Regions from separate parts of the Pediococcus ethanolidurans genome, predicted to be linked through region 2. Evidence: a T-box and tRNA genes for the amino acid it is inferred to sense, from the RefSeq annotation. Region 2 holds a T-box; the other holds one or more tRNA genes.
What was found. The T-box of region 2 lies ahead of AB3219_RS07150 (valine--tRNA ligase). A T-box ahead of a tRNA ligase gene usually reads a tRNA of that ligase, here a tRNA-Val.
Positions count from the first base shown of each region.

Region 1: it encodes a tRNA-Val, which carries the amino acid that the T-box ahead of AB3219_RS07150 (valine--tRNA ligase) is inferred to sense. The anticodon was not compared.

Region 1 covers NZ_OZ061250.1:1,957,528-1,968,862, forward strand. Annotated here, with positions in the region: gene AB3219_RS09650 (hypothetical protein) at 75-797, shown strand; tRNA gene AB3219_RS09655 (tRNA-Asp) at 1,303-1,377, opposite strand; tRNA gene AB3219_RS09660 (tRNA-Met) at 1,382-1,455, opposite strand; tRNA gene AB3219_RS09665 (tRNA-Glu) at 1,474-1,546, opposite strand; tRNA gene AB3219_RS09670 (tRNA-Ser) at 1,556-1,643, opposite strand; tRNA gene AB3219_RS09675 (tRNA-Ile) at 1,646-1,720, opposite strand; tRNA gene AB3219_RS09680 (tRNA-Gly) at 1,733-1,803, opposite strand; tRNA gene AB3219_RS09685 (tRNA-Phe) at 1,820-1,892, opposite strand; tRNA gene AB3219_RS09690 (tRNA-Asp) at 1,898-1,972, opposite strand; tRNA gene AB3219_RS09695 (tRNA-Met) at 1,977-2,050, opposite strand; tRNA gene AB3219_RS09700 (tRNA-Ser) at 2,061-2,150, opposite strand; tRNA gene AB3219_RS09705 (tRNA-Ile) at 2,204-2,277, opposite strand; tRNA gene AB3219_RS09710 (tRNA-Met) at 2,299-2,372, opposite strand; tRNA gene AB3219_RS09715 (tRNA-Pro) at 2,409-2,482, opposite strand; tRNA gene AB3219_RS09720 (tRNA-Arg) at 2,487-2,560, opposite strand; tRNA gene AB3219_RS09725 (tRNA-Leu) at 2,570-2,655, opposite strand; tRNA gene AB3219_RS09730 (tRNA-Gly) at 2,679-2,750, opposite strand; tRNA gene AB3219_RS09735 (tRNA-Thr) at 2,763-2,835, opposite strand; tRNA gene AB3219_RS09740 (tRNA-Lys) at 2,883-2,955, opposite strand; tRNA gene AB3219_RS09745 (tRNA-Val) at 2,959-3,031, opposite strand; rRNA gene rrf (5S ribosomal RNA) at 3,039-3,155, opposite strand; rRNA gene AB3219_RS09755 (23S ribosomal RNA) at 3,248-6,171, opposite strand; rRNA gene AB3219_RS09760 (16S ribosomal RNA) at 6,406-7,983, opposite strand; gene AB3219_RS09765 (hypothetical protein) at 8,206-8,334, opposite strand; gene AB3219_RS09770 (lysylphosphatidylglycerol synthase transmembrane domain-containing protein) at 8,417-9,460, opposite strand; gene AB3219_RS09775 (glycosyltransferase family 4 protein) at 9,465-10,472, opposite strand; gene AB3219_RS09780 (glycosyltransferase family 4 protein) at 10,497-11,335, opposite strand, start outside.
Region 2 covers NZ_OZ061250.1:1,436,225-1,447,559, forward strand. Annotated here, with positions in the region: gene rpsD (30S ribosomal protein S4) at 1-562, opposite strand, end outside; gene AB3219_RS07125 (GAF domain-containing protein) at 756-1,226, opposite strand; gene ezrA (septation ring formation regulator EzrA) at 1,389-3,098, shown strand; gene AB3219_RS07135 (cysteine desulfurase family protein) at 3,299-4,444, shown strand; gene thiI (tRNA uracil 4-sulfurtransferase ThiI) at 4,462-5,679, shown strand; gene AB3219_RS07145 (peroxiredoxin) at 5,773-6,279, shown strand; T-box leader at 6,305-6,508, shown strand; gene AB3219_RS07150 (valine--tRNA ligase) at 6,549-9,212, shown strand; gene AB3219_RS07155 (folylpolyglutamate synthase/dihydrofolate synthase family protein) at 9,284-10,603, shown strand; gene radC (DNA repair protein RadC) at 10,645-11,316, shown strand.

The DNA.
Region 1 (11,335 bases), 520 kb from region 2:
TAAAAGTCGGATTTTAGTTGACGTTTAACAAAACTTTGTTTACGATTGAAGTATTTCACATAGGAGAACTAACAATGCAAAATATACGTTTAACTAATGTAAATAAACAAACATTGTTTCCATTGATTCTTACGGCAGTTCAAACATTCATAACCTGGTTTGTACCGACTCTTTATAGTCACCAGCTCAATACAAATATACAGCATACCGTTAGCAATCAAGTTTTAATTGTACTGTTTGTTTTTATGTTCAACTTTCTTATCTTTGATCGTTTTACAAATAAAATATCCGCTCCAATTTTTTTAGGCATGTCCGGAATTGCCGTTTTAATTGCAGCCTTAGCCTTTTCAAGCATTTCACCAACAATTAGCCTATTACTTTTTTTGAGTTTACTTACGCTAGTAACGTTTTTTCTCTCTTTCAAAACTAACTGGGCAGGGTTAGTTTTATTTACGGTCAGTTCGGAATTTATCTTGCCAGAAATTTTGTTTTATATACAGTGTGGCTTTTTATCTACGAATTTTCTATCAATTTTAAGTATTCCAACTTTAAGTTTTGCTTTTTTCTTCCTGCCGCAATTTATTAAGGATTCTAACTTTAGTATAATTATTCGCTTGGTTTTAGGCGTGCTGTGCATCCTTCTTTTATTAATGACCCATTTCACCACATTTGGATTGGCCTCAATGGCACTCATTATTATTTCTGCAATTTTGCAACAATTTTTAAAACAACGAAAACTTCAGCTCATTATCAATGTTTTTTTAAATCTAGTTTTTAACCTACTATTCTTTCTGTAATCCATAGCTCACTAACTACTTTTTATCATCGATAGTGAGTTTTTTTCTTTCTATTTTTTAATTTCTTCATAAGATTTAATTAAATAATTCAGACTCTCTCAATATCATTCGCTGATCCGGAACTCGCGCCCCGTTCCAGACCATGCGAGCCGCAGAACGGCAGTTAAACTATTTTTTGAAGTTTAAGTCATTTAACAGCAGTTATTAAAGTGATTGTGATACTTTCAACCTTTACGTTCCAGTTCAAATTTGCTGGAAAACGGCAGTTTAATCTAATTTTGTTACCTTGATTGTTTTTATATCAGGCAACGAGATGTATTTTTGTAGTTTTAAACTTTAGATTTTCAATGGTATTCTCTCTATAATGTTTGGCTCTATATTTTTTTCTGTTGATAGATTACTAATATGATAATCCAGTAACAGAATTTTTTTGTAAACAAAAAAAACCGATATGATTTCTCATATCAGCGTAAATTTAACAGTTAAGAACGATCACTTTGCGTGACGGTTCCAACGAGACTCGAACTCGTGATCTCCTGCGTGACAGGCAGGCGTCCTAAACCAACTAGACCATGGAACCATAATTGCGGGAGCAGGGTTTGAACCTGCGACCTTCGGGTTATGAGCCCGACGAGCTACCAGACTGCTCCATCCCGCGATAATATATAAATGAAAATGACCCGTACGGGATTCGAACCCATGTTACTGCCGTGAAAGGGCAGTGTCTTAAACCACTTGACCAACGGGTCATAAAACAACGGAGAAGGAGGGATTTGAACCCTCGCGCCGCTTACGCGACCTATACCCTTAGCAGGGGCACCTCTTCAGCCACTTGAGTACTTCTCCAATGGGCCTAAATGGACTTGAACCATCGACCTCACGCTTATCAGGCGTGCGCTCTAAACCAGCTGAGCTATAGGCCCATCATATAAAAAAGCGGGTGACGAGAATCGGACTCGCGACAACAGCTTGGAAGGCTGTGATTTTACCACTAAACTACACCCGCAGAACTATATTAGAGATGGCGCGGGACGGAATCGAACCGCCGACACACGGAGCTTCAATCCGTTGCTCTACCAACTGAGCTACCGAGCCATTAACGGTTCCAACGAGACTCGAACTCGTGATCTCCTGCGTGACAGGCAGGCGTCCTAAACCAACTAGACCATGGAACCATAATTGCGGGAGCAGGGTTTGAACCTGCGACCTTCGGGTTATGAGCCCGACGAGCTACCAGACTGCTCCATCCCGCGATAATCAAAAAGGAGGATGAGAGATTCGAACTCTCGCGTGGTTTGACCCACCTGACGGTTTTCAAGACCGTTCCCTTCAGCCAGACTTGGGTAATCCTCCATTACAATATACGGTTTTCATTGTCCACTAATATATCTTTAAAACACATTAGATGGACCTTGTAGGACTCGAACCTACGACCGAACGGTTATGAGCCGTCTGCTCTAACCAACTGAGCTAAAGGTCCAAGTTCGTATATTAAAACCTATCGCGGCGGGGGGGATCGAACCCTCGACCTCCCGGGTATGAACCGGACGCTCTAGCCAGCTGAGCTACACCGCGATCTAAATTGACTTAAATGCATAAAAAAACATTTAATCGGGAAAACAGGATTCGAACCTGCGACCCCCTGGTCCCAAACCAGGTGCTCTACCAAGCTGAGCTATTTCCCGAAAATGCACCCAGTAGGAGTCGAACCTACAACCTTCTGATTCGTAGTCAGACACTCTATCCAATTGCGCTATGGGTGCTTATTAAAATGCCGAGGACCGGGATCGAACCGGTACGGTCATCACTGACCGCAGGATTTTAAGTCCTGTGCGTCTGCCAATTCCGCCACCCCGGCAACGTTTGTAGTAAAAACTACAAAGCGGAAGACGGGATTCGAACCCGCGACCCCCACCATGGCAAGGTGATGTTCTACCACTGAACTACTTCCGCATAATTACAAAATGCCGACTAGAGGATTCGAACCTCCGACCCCCTGTTTACAAGACAGATGCTCTGCCAACTGAGCTAAGTCGGCATCATTTTATAATTAACTATGAAATTCTTATTGACATTTAGTGTCAATGAGCCGTGGCAGCCTCGAACTGCCGACCCTCTGATTAAAAGTCAGATGCTCTACCAACTGAGCTAACGGCTCAAATGGAGGATACAGGGCTCGAACCTGTGACCCTCTGCTTGTAAGGCAGACGCTCTCCCAACTGAGCTAATCCTCCATTATTCGCATGGCAACGTCCTACCCTCGCAGGGAGCGATCCCCCAACTACTCTCGGCGCTAAGAAGCTTAACTTCTGTGTTCGACATGGGAACAGGTGTATCCTTCTCGCTATCGCCACCACACTTCTCCGATCCACCTTCGTGGCTCGTGTGAAAGAAATTTATTCTCTCAAAACTAAATAATATCGAATCCTTCTCTTTGAGAACACCACTTTGTGGTTAAGTCCTCGACCGATTAGTATTGGTCCGCTCCATGTATCACTACACTTCCACTCCCAACCTATCTACCTGATCATCTCTCAGGGGTCTTACTTCCATAAATGGAATGGGAAATCTCATCTTGAGGCGAGTTTCACACTTAGATGCTTTCAGCGTTTATCTCATCCATACATAGCTACCCAGCGATGCTCCTGGCGGAACAACTGGTACACCAGCGGTATGTCCATCCCGGTCCTCTCGTACTAAGGACAGATCCTCGCAAATTTCCTACGCCCGCGACGGATAGGGACCGAACTGTCTCACGACGTTCTGAACCCAGCTCGCGTACCGCTTTAATGGGCGAACAGCCCAACCCTTGGGACCGACTACAGCCCCAGGATGCGATGAGCCGACATCGAGGTGCCAAACCTCCCCGTCGATGTGAACTCTTGGGGGAGATAAGCCTGTTATCCCCAGGGTAGCTTTTATCCGTTGAGCGATGGCCCTTCCATACGGTACCACCGGATCACTAAGCCCGACTTTCGTCCCTGCTCGACCTGTCTGTCTCGCAGTCAAGCTCTCTTCTGCCTTTACACTCAGCGAATGATTTCCAACCATTCTGAGAGAACCTTTGGGCGCCTCCGTTACTCTTTAGGAGGCGACCGCCCCAGTCAAACTGCCCACCTGACACTGTCTTCCGCCACGCTTAGTGGCGCGAGTTAGAGGGTTCATACAGCGAGGGTAGTATCCCACCAACGCCTCCACCGAAACTAGCGTTCCGGTTTCTATGGCTCCTACCTATCCTGTACAAGCTGTACAAACACTCAATATCAAGCTACAGTAAAGCTCCATGGGGTCTTTCCGTCCTGTCGCGGGTAACCCGCATCTTCACGGGTATTATAATTTCACCGAGTCTCTCGTTGAGACAGTGCCCAGATCGTTACGCCTTTCGTGCGGGTCGGAACTTACCCGACAAGGAATTTCGCTACCTTAGGACCGTTATAGTTACGGCCGCCGTTTACTGGGGCTTCATTTCAAAGCTTCGCCGAAGCTAACTCATTCACTTAACCTTCCAGCACCGGGCAGGCGTCAGCCCCTATACGTCATCTTACGATTTTGCAGAAACCTGTGTTTTTGATAAACAGTCGCCTGGGCCTATTCACTGCGGCTGATCTTGCGATCAGCACCCCTTCTTCCGAAGTTACGGGGTCATTTTGCCGAGTTCCTTAACGAGAGTTCTCTCGCTCACCTGAGGATACTCTCCTCGACTACCTGTGTCGGTTTGCGGTACGGGTAGTTAAACTCTAACTAGAAGCTTTTCTCGGCAGTGTGACATCAGGAACTTCGTTACTTTAAATTTCACTCCCCATCACAGCTTGTCCTTAAGACTGAAAGCATTTAACTCTCAATCAGACTTGCTGCTTGGGCGCACATATCCAACCGTGCGCATTCCTTAGCCTCCTGCGTCCCTCCATTGTTCAAACAAGTTTAACTAGTACAGGAATCTCAACCTGTTATCCATCGTCTACGCCTCTCGGCCTCGACTTAGGTCCCGACTAACCCTGGGTGGACGAGCCTTCCCCAGGAAACCTTAGTCATTCGGTGGACAGGATTCTCACCTGTCTTTCGCTACTCATACCGGCATTCTCACTTCTAAGCGCTCCAACAGTCCTCACGGTCTGCCTTCGTTGCCCTTAGAACGCTCTCCTATCACGCCACCTTACGGTGGCATCCACAGTCTCGGTAATATGTTTAAGCCCCGGTACATTTTCGGCGCAGAATCACTCGACTAGTGAGCTATTACGCACTCTTTAAATGATGGCTGCTTCTGAGCCAACATCCTAGTTGTCTATGCAACTCCACATCCTTTTCCACTTAACATATATTTAGGGACCTTAACTGGTGGTCTGGGCTGTTCCCCTTTCGACGATGGATCTTATCACTCACCGTCTGACTCCCGGACATAAATCAATGGCATTCGGAGTTTATCTGAATTCAGTAACCCAAGACGGGCCCCTAGTCCAAACAGTGGCTCTACCTCCATGATCCTTAATCCGAGGCTAGCCCTAAAGCTATTTCGGAGAGAACCAGCTATCTCCAAGTTCGTTTGGAATTTCACCGCTACCCACACCTCATCTCAGCACTTTTCAACGTACACGAGTTCGGTCCTCCAGTGCGTTTTACCGCACCTTCAACCTGGACATGGGTAGGTCACTTGGTTTCGGGTCTACATCTACATACTCAGTCGCCCTATTCAGACTCGCTTTCGCTGCGGCTCCGTTTTTTCAACTTAACCTGGCATGTAAACGTAACTCGCCGGTTCATTCTACAAAAGGCACGCCATCACCCCTTAACGGGCTCTGACTTCTTGTAGGCACATGGTTTCAAGAACTGTTTCACTCCCCTTCCGGGGTGCTTTTCACCTTTCCCTCACGGTACTGGTTCACTATCGGTCACTAGGGAGTATTTAGCCTTGGGAGATGGTCCTCCCGGATTCCGACGGAGTTACACGTGTTCCGCCGTACTCAGGATCCTGAACTGAGGGATCTTCATTTTGCCTACGGGGCTATCACCCGCTCTGGCCAGTCTTCCCAGACTGTTCGGCTATGAAAATCTTTGGTAACTCAAATGTTCAGTCCTACAACCCCAGGAAGCAAGCTTCCTGGTTTGGGCTGTTCCCCGTTCGCTCGCCGCTACTTAGGGAATCGATATTTCTTTCTCTTCCTGCGGGTACTGAGATGTTTCAGTTCCCCGCGTCTACCTCCAACCACGTTATGTATTCACGTGGTGGTAACAACGGATTAATGTTGTTGGGTTTCCCCATTCGGAAATCTCCGGATCAAAGCTTACTTACAGCTCCCCGAAGCATATCGGTGTTAGTCCCGTCCTTCATCGGCTCCTAGTACCAAGGCATTCACCATGCGCCCTTTATAACTTAACCTAACTTTACCTGCGGTAAAGTGGTCTTGAGTTTAGCGATTATTTTTTGAACTAATCTTGTTTTAAAACTCTATAAAACGCAGTGTTCTCGGTTTAATTACATTATAATAAATAATTAAAATTAGAAAATTTTTCGATATTATTTAGTTTTCAAAGAACAAGTTTTGAGAGTAAACCTCTCAAAACTAAACAAAGTTTCGACAATGTGTAGGTTTCCGTTTCTAAATATCCTTAGAAAGGAGGTGATCCAGCCGCAGGTTCTCCTACGGCTACCTTGTTACGACTTCACCCCAATCATCTGTCCCACCTTAGACGGCTAGCTCCCGAAGGTTACTCCACCGGCTTTGGGTGTTACAAACTCTCATGGTGTGACGGGCGGTGTGTACAAGGCCCGGGAACGTATTCACCGCGGCATGCTGATCCGCGATTACTAGCGATTCCAACTTCGTGCAGGCGAGTTGCAGCCTGCAGTCCGAACTGAGAACGGTTTTAAGAGATTAGCTAAACCTCGCGGTCTCGCAACTCGTTGTACCGTCCATTGTAGCACGTGTGTAGCCCAGGTCATAAGGGGCATGATGATTTGACGTCGTCCCCACCTTCCTCCGGTTTGTCACCGGCAGTCTCACTAGAGTGCCCAACTTAATGCTGGCAACTAATAATAAGGGTTGCGCTCGTTGCGGGACTTAACCCAACATCTCACGACACGAGCTGACGACAACCATGCACCACCTGTCATTCCGTCCCCGAAGGGAACGCCTAATCTCTTAGGTTAGCAGAAGATATCAAGACCTGGTAAGGTTCTTCGCGTAGCTTCGAATTAAACCACATGCTCCACCGCTTGTGCGGGCCCCCGTCAATTCTTTTGAGTTTCAACCTTGCGGTCGTACTCCCCAGGCGGAATGCTTAATGCGTTAGCTGCAGCACTGAAGGGCGGAAACCCTCCAACACTTAGCATTCATCGTTTACGGCATGGACTACCAGGGTATCTAATCCTGTTCGCTACCCATGCTTTCGAGCCTCAGCGTCAGTTGCAGACCAGAGAGCCGCCTTCGCCACTGGTGTTCTTCCATATATCTACGCATTTCACCGCTACACATGGAGTTCCACTCTCCTCTTCTGCACTCAAGTCTCCCAGTTTCCAATGCACTTCTTCGGTTAAGCCGAAGGCTTTCACATTAGACTTAAAAGACCGCCTGCGCTCGCTTTACGCCCAATAAATCCGGATAACGCTTGCCACCTACGTATTACCGCGGCTGCTGGCACGTAGTTAGCCGTGGCTTTCTGGTTGGATACCGTCACTGCATGAGCAGTTACTCTCACACACGTTCTTCTCCAACAACAGAGTTTTACGACCCGAAAGCCTTCATCACTCACGCGGCGTTGCTCCATCAGACTTGCGTCCATTGTGGAAGATTCCCTACTGCTGCCTCCCGTAGGAGTCTGGGCCGTGTCTCAGTCCCAATGTGGCCGATTACCCTCTCAGGTCGGCTACGTATCACTGCCTTGGTGAGCCTTTATCTCACCAACTAGCTAATACGCCGCGGGTCCATCCAGAAGTGATAGCCGAAGCCATCTTTTAAAAATCAACCATGCGGTTAATTTTGTTATGCGGTATTAGCATCTGTTTCCAGGTGTTATCCCCCGCTTCTGGGCAGGTTACCCACGTGTTACTCACCCGTTCGCCACTCACTTTATAGTTAAAATCATCTTCGATGCAAGCATCTCAAAATCAATTAACGAAAGTGCGTTCGACTTGCATGTATTAGGCACGCCGCCAGCGTTCATCCTGAGCCAAGATCAAACTCTCATATTATACTTGAGTTTTAACAAGCTCATTTGTTGTTTCATTGTTTAAAGCGAATTGACTTCGCAAATTGTTTGCTTCAAAATTTTCATTTGAAGACCCTACACATTTTGTTTCGTCGAAACTTTGTTCAGTTTTCAAAGGTCTACTATGTCGCAGTTGGAAGCGCTAAACGTCTCAACGCAACTATTTAACTTTATCATCTGTTTTTGTAAAAGTCAACAACCAAATTCAACTTTTTAAAAACATTTGATTATCATTTTCAGAAGCAACGTCTCTCAAAACGACCTTGAACATCATATCAAGTAATCCGGCTACGGTCAAGCCTAAATCTTTCAAATTTTTTAAGTCAGCTTTCAAAGCTCTTGTCTCCCTTGACATAGAGCTGTTTTTATTTTTTTGAGATAGATAGCAAAACCGTCCTTTCAAATGAAAGGACGGCTTATAAATTACCACTATACTTTTTTACAACCGTTCGATTTAATTTGTCTGGTCTCGTCACCAACGCAAATATTCCACCAAACATACCAAAGTAATAAGTTAATAAACGCCAAATTAGCATTGCAAGAACTAACTTACTATTACTGTGAATAAAACTGGAGAACAAGACATCAAAACTATATTCTGCGCCACCCGAACCACCAGGAATCGGGAAAATAGAGATTACCATCACAATCAAAACATGTAATGAAGTTACCATAATGATATTTATACCAGTATAGCCAAGCGACAACATAATATAGTATGGGACTAAGTAGTAAAACAGCAACTGAAAAAAGGTCATTACAAAAACTTTAATCAGTAATTTCCACTGCGATTTAATGCGGACACTTTCCAAATAAAAAGTATCTACCTTTTTATCAAGTGAAACTTTCCACTTATCATAACGATCTTTCTTCACAAACCAACCAATTGGAATCATGATCCAACTAATTAATTTTTTTGTAAAACCATGCCAGTACATGACCAGCAACAATCCAATAATAACTGCAAAGTGAATAAGAAAGCCAAATACCACAAATAAAGACAAATAACTCATTTTTTCAGCAATATAGTTAAATCCAATCAACAAACTAAACATAAAGTTAATCACTATCATTGCTTGAAAAACCACAAATTTCATTAAAAGGACCGAACTTGCTCTACCAGCTTCAACACCGCTTTGCATTAATGCCACTAGCTGTGCCGGCTGTCCTCCTGATGAAAAAGGTGTAATTCCATTAAATAACTGTTCAATCAAAGGAATCCGAATTGCATCCCGGATGGAAAATCTATCCCCGTTACTGACAACAAACATTTTGGTAATCACGGCTTCAATCCCAAAATAAAGTAACATACAAATTACGGCAACCAATAACCACTGAACATGAATATGCACAATGTCATGCAGCAATTGATTTAAATTGACATTTCGCAACGAAAAAGCAAAAATACCGACTCCTAAAGCCAGCATAATTACGAGTACAATTTTATTTCTCTTTGACATTGATTTAGCCCTCTCTTGCCTGACGCATATAAAAGCCATGCCAGATATTTGCTAAATGCGCTTCCGAGTACTGTTCTGATGCTTCATTGGATTTTTCACGAAGTTTCGCTAACGCAGCCGGATTTTTAGAAAGATACTCAATTTGTTTCTGCATATCCGTAACATCTTTTGCTGGATCGTAATAGCCTTCAATAATGGCATGATACAAGTCTAAGTCACGAAGCAGAACCGGTGTCCCGCAACTAAAAGCTTCTAACACCGACATCGGAAATAATTCATTATATGAGGGAAGTAAAAAGAGATTAGCAACGTTATAGTAATTTACTAACTTCTCCCGATCAACAATTCCCGTAAACTTCAGGTTTGCAGGCGGGTTGTCTACCACTTTTTTTAATTCTGTGTAACCATCTGTCATTCGACCAAAAGAAAAGCCTCCAGCCCAAATAAAAAGGATGTCTGGATTATCTTTTGCGAGTTTAATAAAGTCTTTAACGCCTTTTCGTTCTTGAACTTGGCCAATTCCCAAGATCACAAATTTATGTTCGTCAATATGCATTTGTGCTCGTAATTCTTTTTTCTCTGCCAAATTCATTTCATAAAATTCACTCTTATGCACAAAGTTAGGAATATAAGTTATCTTGTCTTCGGGAATTCCATAAGCCGTTAATTTAGGAATAAAGGTTGGATTAACTACCACAATATGATCCATCCGTTTATAGAACGCAATTATATATTTATAAAAAATACCCCGAAACGGTTGTGGAATCTTTAGACTTCCGTCAATCGTCTCAGGCAAAAAATGGACATAACCAATCTTTCTACCTCTGCCTGGCATAAACGTCGACAAGTAGAACTGTGGGTCTATCGTATGATAATGACTAATTTCAGAGCGACTATATTTATTGATACTTATTTTAAATTCATCCGGGAAATGTGTCTTGAGCAATGAAACCAATTCTTCATATGCGCTACCTACACCTTGACCCTTAACTTTTGTTGCTGAAGAAAACATATTAATTCGCAAATCTTTTCCCCCTTAGTCAGAAAAGCTTGAAGACTCTTCTCGATCTGCATATAAAACTAGTGAATCTTTGTAGAAATCGACAACCTGTTTACCAAAATGATCCGCTGAAATATCATAAAGTTTGCGTTCCCGTGGTTCTGGATCCTCAAAACTAACCGGATGGGTTAAATAGTTTTCCGCAAAATGAATGAATTGTTTCTCAGTTTCAAAGGTAACACCCAAAGAAGGATCATCTAACAATTGATCTGTATATGGACTAGATTTAACAACTACTTTGAGTCCAGCCGCAAGTGCCTCAATATAGGTTAAACCTTGCGATTCTGAATCTGATGCAGAAACAAATAGATCTGCCATTTGATAATAGCGATAAACAATATCATTATTAATTTCACCGGTAAACCTAACATGATCGGTAATACCTAAGCTCTTTGTTTGTTGTTCCAAACTTTCTCGTGCTGGACCATCCCCAACAATTACCAATAAACTATCGGGAACCTTCTTTAAAATTTCGGGAAATGTTTTAATAACTTCTTGAATATTTTTTTCATATGCTAAGCGGCTTAAAGAAAGTAAAATTTTCTTTTCTTTAGGAAAGCCGTACTTTTTTCGCCAATCAATTTCTTCGTGTTGTGCATAATGATTCACATTAACACCAGTTGGAATGACGCGAATTGGTGCCTTCACACCGTAACCATTCAAGGTTTTGATCACACGTTCACTTGGTGCAATAACCCCAGTCAAATGATAGCAAAAAGCGCGTGTTCCTTGTTTAACATGATAAGGTCGCAGCAAATGACCATTTGCCACATAATGTAAATAGTCTTCATACATTGTGTGATAAGTATGCACAC
Region 2 (11,335 bases):
CTTCTAATTCGTCACGTTCTGGGAGACGAGTTAATGAACCTTCTAACTTATCAGCATCAAATTGAACAAATTGAGGACGACCAACAACAGCTTCAACAGCTTCGCCAATAATCTTCAAATCTTTTGATTTTTCACGAACACTAACAACTTGGCCAACTTCAACTTCATAAGAAGGAATGTCGACACGTTTGCCATCCACAGTGATGTGACCATGATTGACAAGTTGACGTGCTTGACGGCGGGTAGTTGCTAAACCTAAACGATAAACAACGTTATCTAAACGACGTTCGAGTAAGATCATGAAGTTAACACCATGTTTACCTTCATTAATTTTACCAGCGCGTTTGAATAAGTTTGAGAATTGACGTTCAGTCAAACCGTACATCATACGCAACTTTTGTTTTTCACGAAGTTGTTGACCATATTCTGAAATGTTACGACGGTTGTTTTGACCGTGATCACCAGGTGCATATGGGCGACGTGCTAATTCTTTACCAGTACCACTTAAAGAAATACCTAAGCGGCGAGAAATTTTCCAACTTGGACCTGTATAACGAGACATAAAGTAAATCCTCCAATATTTTTGTTGGAGTAAAATAATCCGATTGCGAGTTTAGTATTCGTGCAGACTGTTTTGCAATCTTCACCTTTGCAGCCGCAAGGTTACTAATTGAACCAATTAAAGGGCACCAGTCTGTTGACGAGCTTACCACTCGCCGCTGCATTATTTTACACAATGAACAGTTTACAACAAATTAAGCATTAATGTCAACGTGCTGTAGGAAGACAGCGGCAAAAGCTTCAAGTTCTTCCTGATTTTCTTCAGTAAAACGATCAAGTGATGGTGAATCAATGTCTAAAACACCAATTTTCTGATTGTCTTTAGTGAGAGGGACGACAATTTCCGAGTTGCTTGCGCTATCACAAGCAATGTGTCCGGCAAATTCATGTACGTTTGCAATGCGTTGAACTTTTTGAGCTTTAAAGGCCGTGCCACAAACGCCGGATCCGTTAGCAATATGCATACAAGCAACATTCCCTTGAAAAGGACCAAGTACCAGTTCATCTTTAGGTTGATCGTAAAGATAAAATCCTGCCCAATTAATGTCCGTATAACTGGATTTTAAAAGAGCAGAAGCATTCGCCATATTGGCAACTAAATTAGTTTCGCCGGTTAAAAGGGCGTGTAATTGTTGGTTCATGAGTGAGAGCGTTTTTTGTGTCATAAAAAATTCCTCCAAATTGGACTAGAAATATAAAAATCACATAGTGAAACTGTAAAATCCTATGCTATAATTTAACTTGGGTCTTATTTTATATTGAACAAAACAAGAAAGCAACAAAATTCATTTAAATGAATAATGACGTAGACAAAGGATGGGATTCTCATGTTGGGTGTATTAATTGGTATAATCGTGGTAGCAATTCTTATATATGTAGGAATCGTGCTGTATCAGCGATATTTATTGAAGCAAATTACAGATCTTCAAAATAAGAAATCTGATTTGATGGATTTGCCCGTTGCGAGTGAACTTGATGAAGTTGGCAACCTAAATTTGGCGGGTTCTTCCTTAGAAGAATACCAAAATCTTCAAGATGATTACCGAAACGTCAAAAATAATAAGTTTCCTGAAATTGATGAGTTGGCTGAAAACGGGCAACAAAATGTAAATGACATGAAAATTTTTGATGCTCGTTCTGACGTTTCTGGAATTAAGGATGCAATTCAGGTAATTCAATCAGAATCAGATCGAATTCAAGCTGCATTAGATCAGATTAAACAAGAAAATGAAGATCAACAAAATGAAGTTAAGGTGTTACGTCATAAATATCAAACTTTACGTAAAACGCTATTGGCCAAAAACATGACTTATGGTCCTAGCATTGATATGTTAAATGACAGTTTAGAACGCCTTGAAAATGCATTTGAGAATTTTGCTAAAACTGTTGAAAGTGGCGATCATAAGAAAGCGGAAAGCCAGTTACAGCAATTGCAAAGCAGTACTAAGGTATTAGAGGATCAATTGGAAGCCATTCCTGAACTCTATATTCAATTAAATGAAGATTTCCCTGGTCAGTTAGATGAAATTAAGAATGGTTATACGCAATTAATTAATCATAATTACGCCTTTGTGGACGATGAAATTCCAAATGATATTGAAGATATTTCTCAAAAAATCAAAGAAAACATTGATACATTGAGTAACTTGAGACTTGATGCTGTTAAGGGCAATAATGATACCATTGCCAGCCGAATTGATAACCTTTATGATTTGATGCAAACAGAAATTGATGCCCGAACTGAGGTTGATGGTGGATTTCAAACCATTGCGGAATATATTGAACATGCTGAAAAACAAAGTCATACTTTGTTGATTGAAATTGATCGTTTGGGACAAAGTTATGTTCTGAATGGCAACGAAGATGGTCAGGCACATGATTTAGAGACAAAACTCCAAGATATTCGTAATGAACATGATCAAGATGCTGAAGCTATTACTAATCAACCAGTGGTTTATTCTGAAATTTTGCAGAGAATGCATGATGAAAATGATCAACTTGATGAAATCGAATCTAAACAAACGGCTATTAATGAAAGTATTCAAAAGTTGATTGAAGAAGAGAAAGATTCACGGCGAACCCTTCATCAGTTTGATTTAGAGATTCACGAAATCAAGCGACACATTGAAAATCTGAATTTACCAGGAATTCCAGCTAGTTACATGGATTACTTTTTTGTAGTTAGTGATGAGATTGAAAAACTTTCTTCTAATATGAACCAAGTCAAAATTGATATGAAACAAATTGATCAACAACTAGGAATGATTGATAAGGATATGCAATCCTTAGCCAAGAAAACTACAGAATTAACGGATAACGCTGCGTTAAGTGAACAAATTATTCAGTATACAAATCGTTATCGTCACAGTAATGAAACGGTAGATAACGCAAGTAAACGAGCTCAAAAGTTATTTGATGAAGATCATGATTATGCACAAAGTTTAAGTGTAATTAGTCGAGCATTAGAGAGCGTTGAACCAGGAATGGTTGATCAGTTGACGGATAGCTATCAAAAGCAAAAGAACACTCAATATTAGGTTTTAAAAGTTGTTTCAAGTAAAACAATCTGAACTGAATAATTCGGTTCGGATTGTTTTTTCTTTCAAATAAATAGAATTCTTTGTTTTTGTTTCTATTTTTGAGTATCATAGATGAAGTTCGGTAATGGCTTGTTACCTGTTAATTCGGTTGTTATAATTAATAAAGAATTTTTTGAAGAAGTAGAGGAATATATATCATGATTTATTTTGACAACAGCGCCACAACCAAAGTGGCACCAGAAGTTTTACAAACGTACCAAACGGTCAGTGAAAAGATCTGGGGTAATCCATCTAGTTTGCATAATATGGGTGAAACCGCATTTAATCTATTGGAGCAATCACGAAAACAAATTGCCGACTTGCTAAATGTGAAACCGCATGAGATATTTTTTACCAGTGGTGGAACGGAAGGCGATAATTGGGTGGTTAAGGGAACGGCTATCGAAAAAAGAGCTTTTGGAAAGCACTTGATTACAACTGCCGTTGAACATCCAGCAATTACCAACAGTATGGAGCAATTACGGCAACTAGGTTACGACATTACCTATTTACCAGTGGATAAAGAGGGACGAATTTCAGTTAAGGATCTTGAAGCGGCTATTCGACCAGACACAATCTTAGTATCTATCATGGCAGTAAACAACGAAATTGGGACGTTACAGCCAATCAAGGAAGCTGCTGAAGTACTTAAAAAGTATCCAAAAATTCATTTTCATATTGATGCAGTACAGGGAATTGGTAAAGGTATTCAATCCGCAATTTTTAATGATCGAGTTGATTTTGTGACTTTTTCTGGTCATAAGTTTCATGCACCTCGAGGAATTGGCTTTATCTATGCTCGTGAAGGCCGACGAATTGCACCGCTGATGACCGGTGGCGGTCAAGAAAAGAATCAACGTAGTGGAACTGAAAATTTACCAGCAATTGCTGGGATGGCCAAGGCTTTACGCTTACTTTTACAAAATGAACCTGCAAATGTGAAACAGCAACAAACGGTTAAAGAAACGATTTTTGATCACGTAAGTAAGTTTAAAAATGTAACAATGTTTACTCAACGAAACGACGGATTTGCACCGCACATTCTTTGTTTTGCAATCAAGGGAGTTCGTGGTGAAACAGTTGTTCATGCCTTTGAACGTTACAATATCTTTATTTCAACGACCAGCGCTTGTTCTTCCAAGAAACAAGTAGAATCAAGTACTTTAGCTGCTATGAAAACACCGGATGACATTGCAACAAGCGCCATTCGAGTAAGTTTAGATGCTGATAATACAGTTGCAGAAGCCCAAGAATTTAATAAAGTGTTTGATAAACTTTATGCAGAATTTGCCAAATTAAATTAAGACAAGGAGCTACTTATATGCAGTACACAGAGATTATGGTGCGCTATGGTGAGCTTTCTACAAAAGGAAAGAACCAGCGTGATTTTGTTAATCGGTTAGGTGGAAATATCCGTAAAAGTCTTCATGCATTTCCAAAACTTGAAGTTCATCCAAAAAGAGATCGAACCCATGTGACTTTAAATGGTGAAGATTCAAATGCCGTTATTGAACGATTAAAGCAGGTATTTGGTATACAAAACTTTTCGCCATCCCTCAAAGTTGATCGCACATTAGATGCTATTCATCAAGGGGTTTTGAAGATGATGACGGAACAATTAAAACCGGGAATGACGTTTAAGATTAATACGCGTCGTTCGGATCATCATTTTGAAATGGATACAAATGAACTTAACGAAGAGTTAGGTGGATTTGTCCTTGATAATTTTCCGAAGGCAGTTGTGAAAATGCGTAATCCAGACTTGATCCTTCGAGTTGAGGTCCGAAACAACGGTGTGTTTCTCTCAAGCGAGACGATTCAAGGTGCCGGTGGTTTACCAGTTGGTACCGCAGGAAAAGGAATGATGATGTTATCCGGTGGGATTGATTCACCAGTTGCGAGTTATCTTGGTATGAAACGTGGTGTTGATATGGAAATGGTTCACTTCTTTAGTCCGCCATACACGAGTGAACAGGCGTTGGCAAAAGCTAAAGAATTAACATCAAGATTAGCTGCGTTTGGTGGTAGTCTCCAATTTATTCAGGTTCCCTTTACTAAAATTCAAGAGGAAATTAAGGAAAAGGTTCCTGAAGGTTACTTAATGACGGTCCAACGACGGATGATGTTAAGAATTGCGGTTGCCATTGCTAAGAAACGTGGCGGTAAAGCGATTTTTAATGGTGAGTCCTTAGGGCAGGTTGCTTCTCAAACGATGGAGAGTATGGAAGCAATTAATGATGTGACTAACATGCCTATCTTACGACCAGTAATTTCTTTAGATAAAACCGAAATTATCAAACAGGCTGAACAAATTGGCACTTATGATTTGTCAATTTTACCATTTGAAGACTGTTGTACAATTTTTGCACCACCATCTCCTAAAACTCGTCCTGACACAGAACGGGCACGTTATTATGAAAAACGAATTGATGTTGAAGGTTTAATGAAAGAAGCACTCGATGGTATTGAAATTTCCGAAATTAAACCTGATCAAAATTTCTTGAACAAAAATGAAGATGTTTTTGCAGAATTACTATAAATCATCTTTTTTTCATTGATTGTTAGCTTAGAATGGGTTATGTTTAGTTTAATCTTTTGATAGATAAGTTACTGAATTTGAGGAGTGATGAATGTGGATGTTTTAAATGGCGGAGAAAAAGTTTCCCTTGTTGGTAATCCTCCTGAAGTAGGAGAACAGTTACCAAAGTTCAAATTGTTTAATGCTGAGAACCAAAAAATTAAGACGAGAGATTTAATTGGAAAACCGACTTTAATTAGTACTGTTCCGGATTTAAATACACGAGTCTGCAAACTCGAAACTAAAAAGTTTAATCAGCAAGCAGATCATTATCCATCCGTTCGTTTTGTGACCGTTTCTAATAATACCATTACTGAACAAAAAGCTTGGTGTGCAGCCGAGGGTGTTGCTAATCTTGAGGTGCTTTCAGACGAAGAATTATCATTAGGTTATGAGATGAATCTTTATATTCCAAACGATGGTTTTTTGGCACGAACGATCTTTATTATCGATGCTGAAGGGAAGATTGTCTATCGTCAAATCGTGCCAGAAATTCATGATGAACCTAACTATTTAGAGGCTCTTGATGTCATTAAAAAATATGCAACTGAAGTTGACTAATCTTTGATTGTTGGCTAAAATGCTTATACAGGCTTTGAACAAAAGGGAAACGTCTTAACAAAGAGAGAAAACAGATGCTGAAAGTTTTCATGAGATGTTTGGTAGTTTGTGAGCTGTTATTCCGAACCAATAGTAAGAATAACCGGAGATTTGTAATTCCGTTAAAAAAGAAGTAAGTGGGGCTAAACGCCCAAATTAGGTGGTACCGCGAAGCATATTCGTCCTTTTGAAGGATGCGTATGCTTTTTTTGTATAGAAAGGAAAAATAGATGACAGAAAAAAAAGAAATGTCAACAAAATATGATCCCCGTGCAGTTGAACAGGGACGTTATCAGCAATGGTTAGATCAGGGCCTTTTTAAACCAAGTGGCGATAAAAAAGCCAAACCGTATTCAATCGTTATTCCACCGCCAAATGTAACTGGAAAATTACATTTAGGCCATGCTTGGGATACAACGCTTCAAGATATGTTAATTCGTCAAAAACGAATGCAAGGTTATGACACATTATGGTTACCTGGAATGGACCATGCTGGTATTGCAACTCAAGCAAAAGTTGAAGCTAAATTGCGTGAACAAGGGATTAGTCGCTATGATTTAGGCCGTGAGAAATTTGTTAAACAAGTTTGGGAATGGAAAGATGAGTATGCTGATGTCATTCACAAACAGTGGGCTAAACTTGGTTTATCATTGGATTATGCGAGAGAACGGTTTACGCTTGATGACGGGCTTTCAAAAGCGGTTAAAAAAGTTTTTGTGACTTTATATAACAAAGGTTTAATTTATCGTGGAGAATACATTATTAATTGGGATCCACAAGCAAGAACGGCACTTTCAGATATTGAAGTTATTCATAAAGATGATAAGGGTGCTTTTTATCATGTAAAATATCCATTTGTAAATGCAGAAGATACATTTAATGGCAAACATTATATTGAAATTGCGACTACTCGACCAGAAACGATGATGGGAGACACAGCAGTTGCGGTCAATCCAAGTGATGAGCGTTATAAGGAATTAGTAGGTAAAGAGGTCATTTTACCATTACAAGGCCGCCATATTCCGATCATTTCTGATCAGTATGTTGATCCTGATTTTGGGACTGGAATGGTAAAAATTACACCTGCTCATGATCCTAATGATTTCAATGTGGGTAATCGGCATAACTTGGAACGAATCAATACCATGAATGAAGATGCCACTATGAATGAAAATGCCGGCAAGTATGAAGGCATGGATCGGTTTGCAGCCCGCAAGGCAATGGTTAAAGATTTACAGGATCAGGATTATTTAATTTCGATTGATCCGATTGTGCATAGTGTTGGTCATTCAGAAAGAACCGGTGTTCAAGTAGAGGCGCGGTTATCTACCCAATGGTTTGTTAAAATGAAAGATCTTGCTCAATTAGCACTTGAAAATCAGAAATCCGATCAAAAGGTTAATTTTATTCCTGAACGGTTTGAACATACCTTTACACAATGGATGGAAAACGCTCATGACTGGGTAATTTCGCGTCAGCTTTGGTGGGGACATCAAATTCCTGCTTGGTACAACAAACAAACAGGTGAGACATATGTTGGTGAAACAGCTCCGAAGGATATTGAAAATTGGGAACAAGATTCAGACGTTTTAGATACATGGTTCTCTAGTGCTTTATGGCCATTTTCAACAATGGGTTGGCCCGATGAAGATGCACCTGATTTTAAACGCTATTTTCCAACTAGCACTTTGGTAACTGGCTATGATATTATCTTTTTCTGGGTTTCACGAATGATTTTTCAAAGTCTTGAATTTACTGGCAAGCCACCGTTTAAAGATGTGTTATTGCATGGCTTAATTCGTGATGAGCAGGGCCGTAAAATGAGCAAGTCCTTGGGAAATGGTATTGATCCAATGGATGTTATCGATAAGTACGGTGCCGATGCATTACGGTGGTTCTTATCACAGGGATCAACTGCTGGTCAGGATATTCGCTTTAGTTATACTAAAATGGACGCTGCGTGGAATTTTATTAATAAAATTTGGAATGCCAGTCGTTACGTAATTATGAATCTTGGCGAAATGACAGAACCCGTTTTACCAGACAAAAGTGAGTGGAACTTAACTGATAAATGGATTTTGAGTCGTTTAAATGAAACGGTTCACCAGGTCACACATTTCTTTGATACTTATGATTTTGGTGAGGCTGGTCGAGCACTTTATACCTTCATTTGGGATGATTTTTGTGATTGGTATATTGAAATGAGTAAGGAAATTTTGACTGGTAATGATGAACAGGCTAAAGCAAATACCCGCAATATTTTAGCCTATGTTTTGGATCAAACCTTACGTTTGCTTCAGCCAATTATGCCATTTGTTACTGAAGAGCTTTGGCAAGCGATGCCTCATGAAGGAACTTCGATTGTTACGGCTGCTTATCCTGTAGAGCACGAAAATTTGGCTGACAAACAAGCTGAAAATGAAATGACACACTTAATTGACTTAATTAAGGCTGTTCGTAATATTCGTGCGGATGCAAATGCACCAATGTCCAGTTCGGTAGACTTACTTATTAAAACAGATAATGCAGAACTAAAAGCATTGTTTGAAACTAATCAAGATTATATCGATCGTTTTTGTCATCCGGCTAAATTTGAAGTGGGAGCAAACATTGCAATACCTAAGTTAGCCATGTCAGCGGTAATAACTGATGCTGAAGTATACATTCCCTTAGCAGAACTAGTTGATCTTAAGGATGAAGCTAACCGGCTTCAAAAAAAAGTTGATAAGTATACAAGTGAAGTTAATCGTTCAATTAAAAAATTAGGTAACGAACGGTTTGTGGCTAATGCCCCTGCGGCAGTTGTTGAAAGCGAACGACAAAAGCAAGCAGATTATGAAACTAAATTAACTGCAACAAAACAAAGACTTGAATCAATAAAAGATGCACAATAATTTTATGAGAAGGGACTAAATTAAACGATTCGTTTGTTTAGTCTTTTTTTCAATTTGAGGAGGATGAAATTTTGACGGAAGTTAAGACTTATGAGGAAGCCGTTGCTTTTATTCACGGACGAACTAAATTTAAAAAAATCCCAACATTAGCACGCATGCGGAAATTCATGGCGGCACTTGATAATCCGCAAGATAAAATTAAAGCAATTCACATTGCTGGCACAAATGGTAAGGGATCAACACTGACGTTTTTGCGCAGTATGCTACAGGAAACTGGATATAAAGTCGGGACCTTCACGTCACCATTTTTAACCCGTTTTAACGAACGAATTAGTGTAGATGGTAAACCAATTTCGGATGCGGAAATTCTTAGACTGGTGCAAAAACTGTTACCGATAATTGATGAGTTGGATGAAACCTTGCCTGAAGGAGGACCAACCGAGTTTGAAATCATTACGGCGATGATGTTTAGTTATTTTGCTGAAGGGCATGCAGATGTTGTACTGGTCGAAGTTGGGATTGGTGGTCTTTACGATTCTACAAACGTCGTGCTACCAAGTGTTTCTGTGATCGTTAATATCGGCTTTGATCATATGAAACTATTAGGGAATACTTTGGCTGCGATTGCGAGCCAAAAGGCAGGAATCATTAAACAAAATGTGCCAACAGTTGTTGGTCAAGTTGATGATGAAGCCTTAAATGTTATTATTAAAACCGCCAAACAAAAGCAAAGTCATTATTTCTGTTTTGATTCTGCGTATCAGGTAAGTAATCGTCGTTATCAAGATTTATGGACGCAAAAGTTTGATTTTTCAACTGAAAACTTTCAATTTAAAGATTTAAGAATTTCCATGCTAGGTAATTATCAAATTAATAATGCTAGTACAGCACTTCAAGCTTATCTAATCTTTTTGAATCTACAAAAAGTTCCGGTTATTGAAAAAAATGTCAAAAACGGATTGGCAAAAGCGTTTTGGGCAGGTCGCTTCGAAAAAGTAAGTGAACAACCGCTTGTGGTTTTGGATGGTGCTCACAATGAACCAGCTATGGAAGAAATTAGTGAATTACTGAAAACCCACTTTAAACAATTTGATATTTATATTGTGCTTGCGATATTGGAGGATAAACAATATCATAAAATGATTCAAACATTGGGAAAATTAACTAATGTGCATATTATTGCGACAACGTTTGCGGGTCCTGGAAAAAGACAGTCGGCCAATTTATCGGAGCTAACAACGAGCACTAAGACGGCTAATCCAATTCAAACTGAAGAAAATTGGCAATTGGCGATTGCTAAAGCAAGTCAATTGATGTCTAGTGAAGACTTGCTTTTAATTACAGGGTCATTGTATTTTATTTCAGATGTGCGTAAGTTGTTCGTGGAATAACTTAAGTCCTGCGTATGTTTTTCTTTAGAGGAGTGAATCTAATGAAAAACAAGACACCAGTTAAGCAAATCAAAACGGCACGCAGGCCATTTGACGAAATGGCACAGTATACTAATGAGGAATTATTGCAAATTTTTTTAAGTGAAGAACTTTCAAGTGCTAATCAGAAAAAAATGATTGAAAACTTTTGGCGGTTAGTTCCAGATATATCTTTATTTGCGTTATTATATAATTCTGAAAAAAGACAAATCTTTTCTGACTATCCGCATTTGAATCGGCAGTTTTTGGCGTGTTTAGAATTGGGAAGACGAGTAGAGTTGGCACCGCATAAAATTGTCGGTGAAATATTTGGCAGTCGCCAAATTGGGGAGCATTTAATTCATATTCAAAAAAGCTATCGTCAGGAAAGATTGACGCTACTTTGTTTAAATACAAAAAATAAAATTATTTTTCAAAAAATGATTTTTAAAGGTGGGTTAAATTCTGCTACTGTTCATCCACGAGAAATATTCTTTGAAGCACTGAGAGTCAGTGCCAATAAAATTATGGTGACTCATAATCATCCAAGTGGGGATGTAAGTCCTTCACAACAAGACATTCAATTTACTAAACGGTTGAAAGAGTGTGGTATTTTAATGGGTATTGAGCTGTTAGATCATATCATTACAGGAACTGAAGCTTATTATAGTTTTGCGGAACAACACCTAATTTAATTAACTAAAGGTTGGAAGT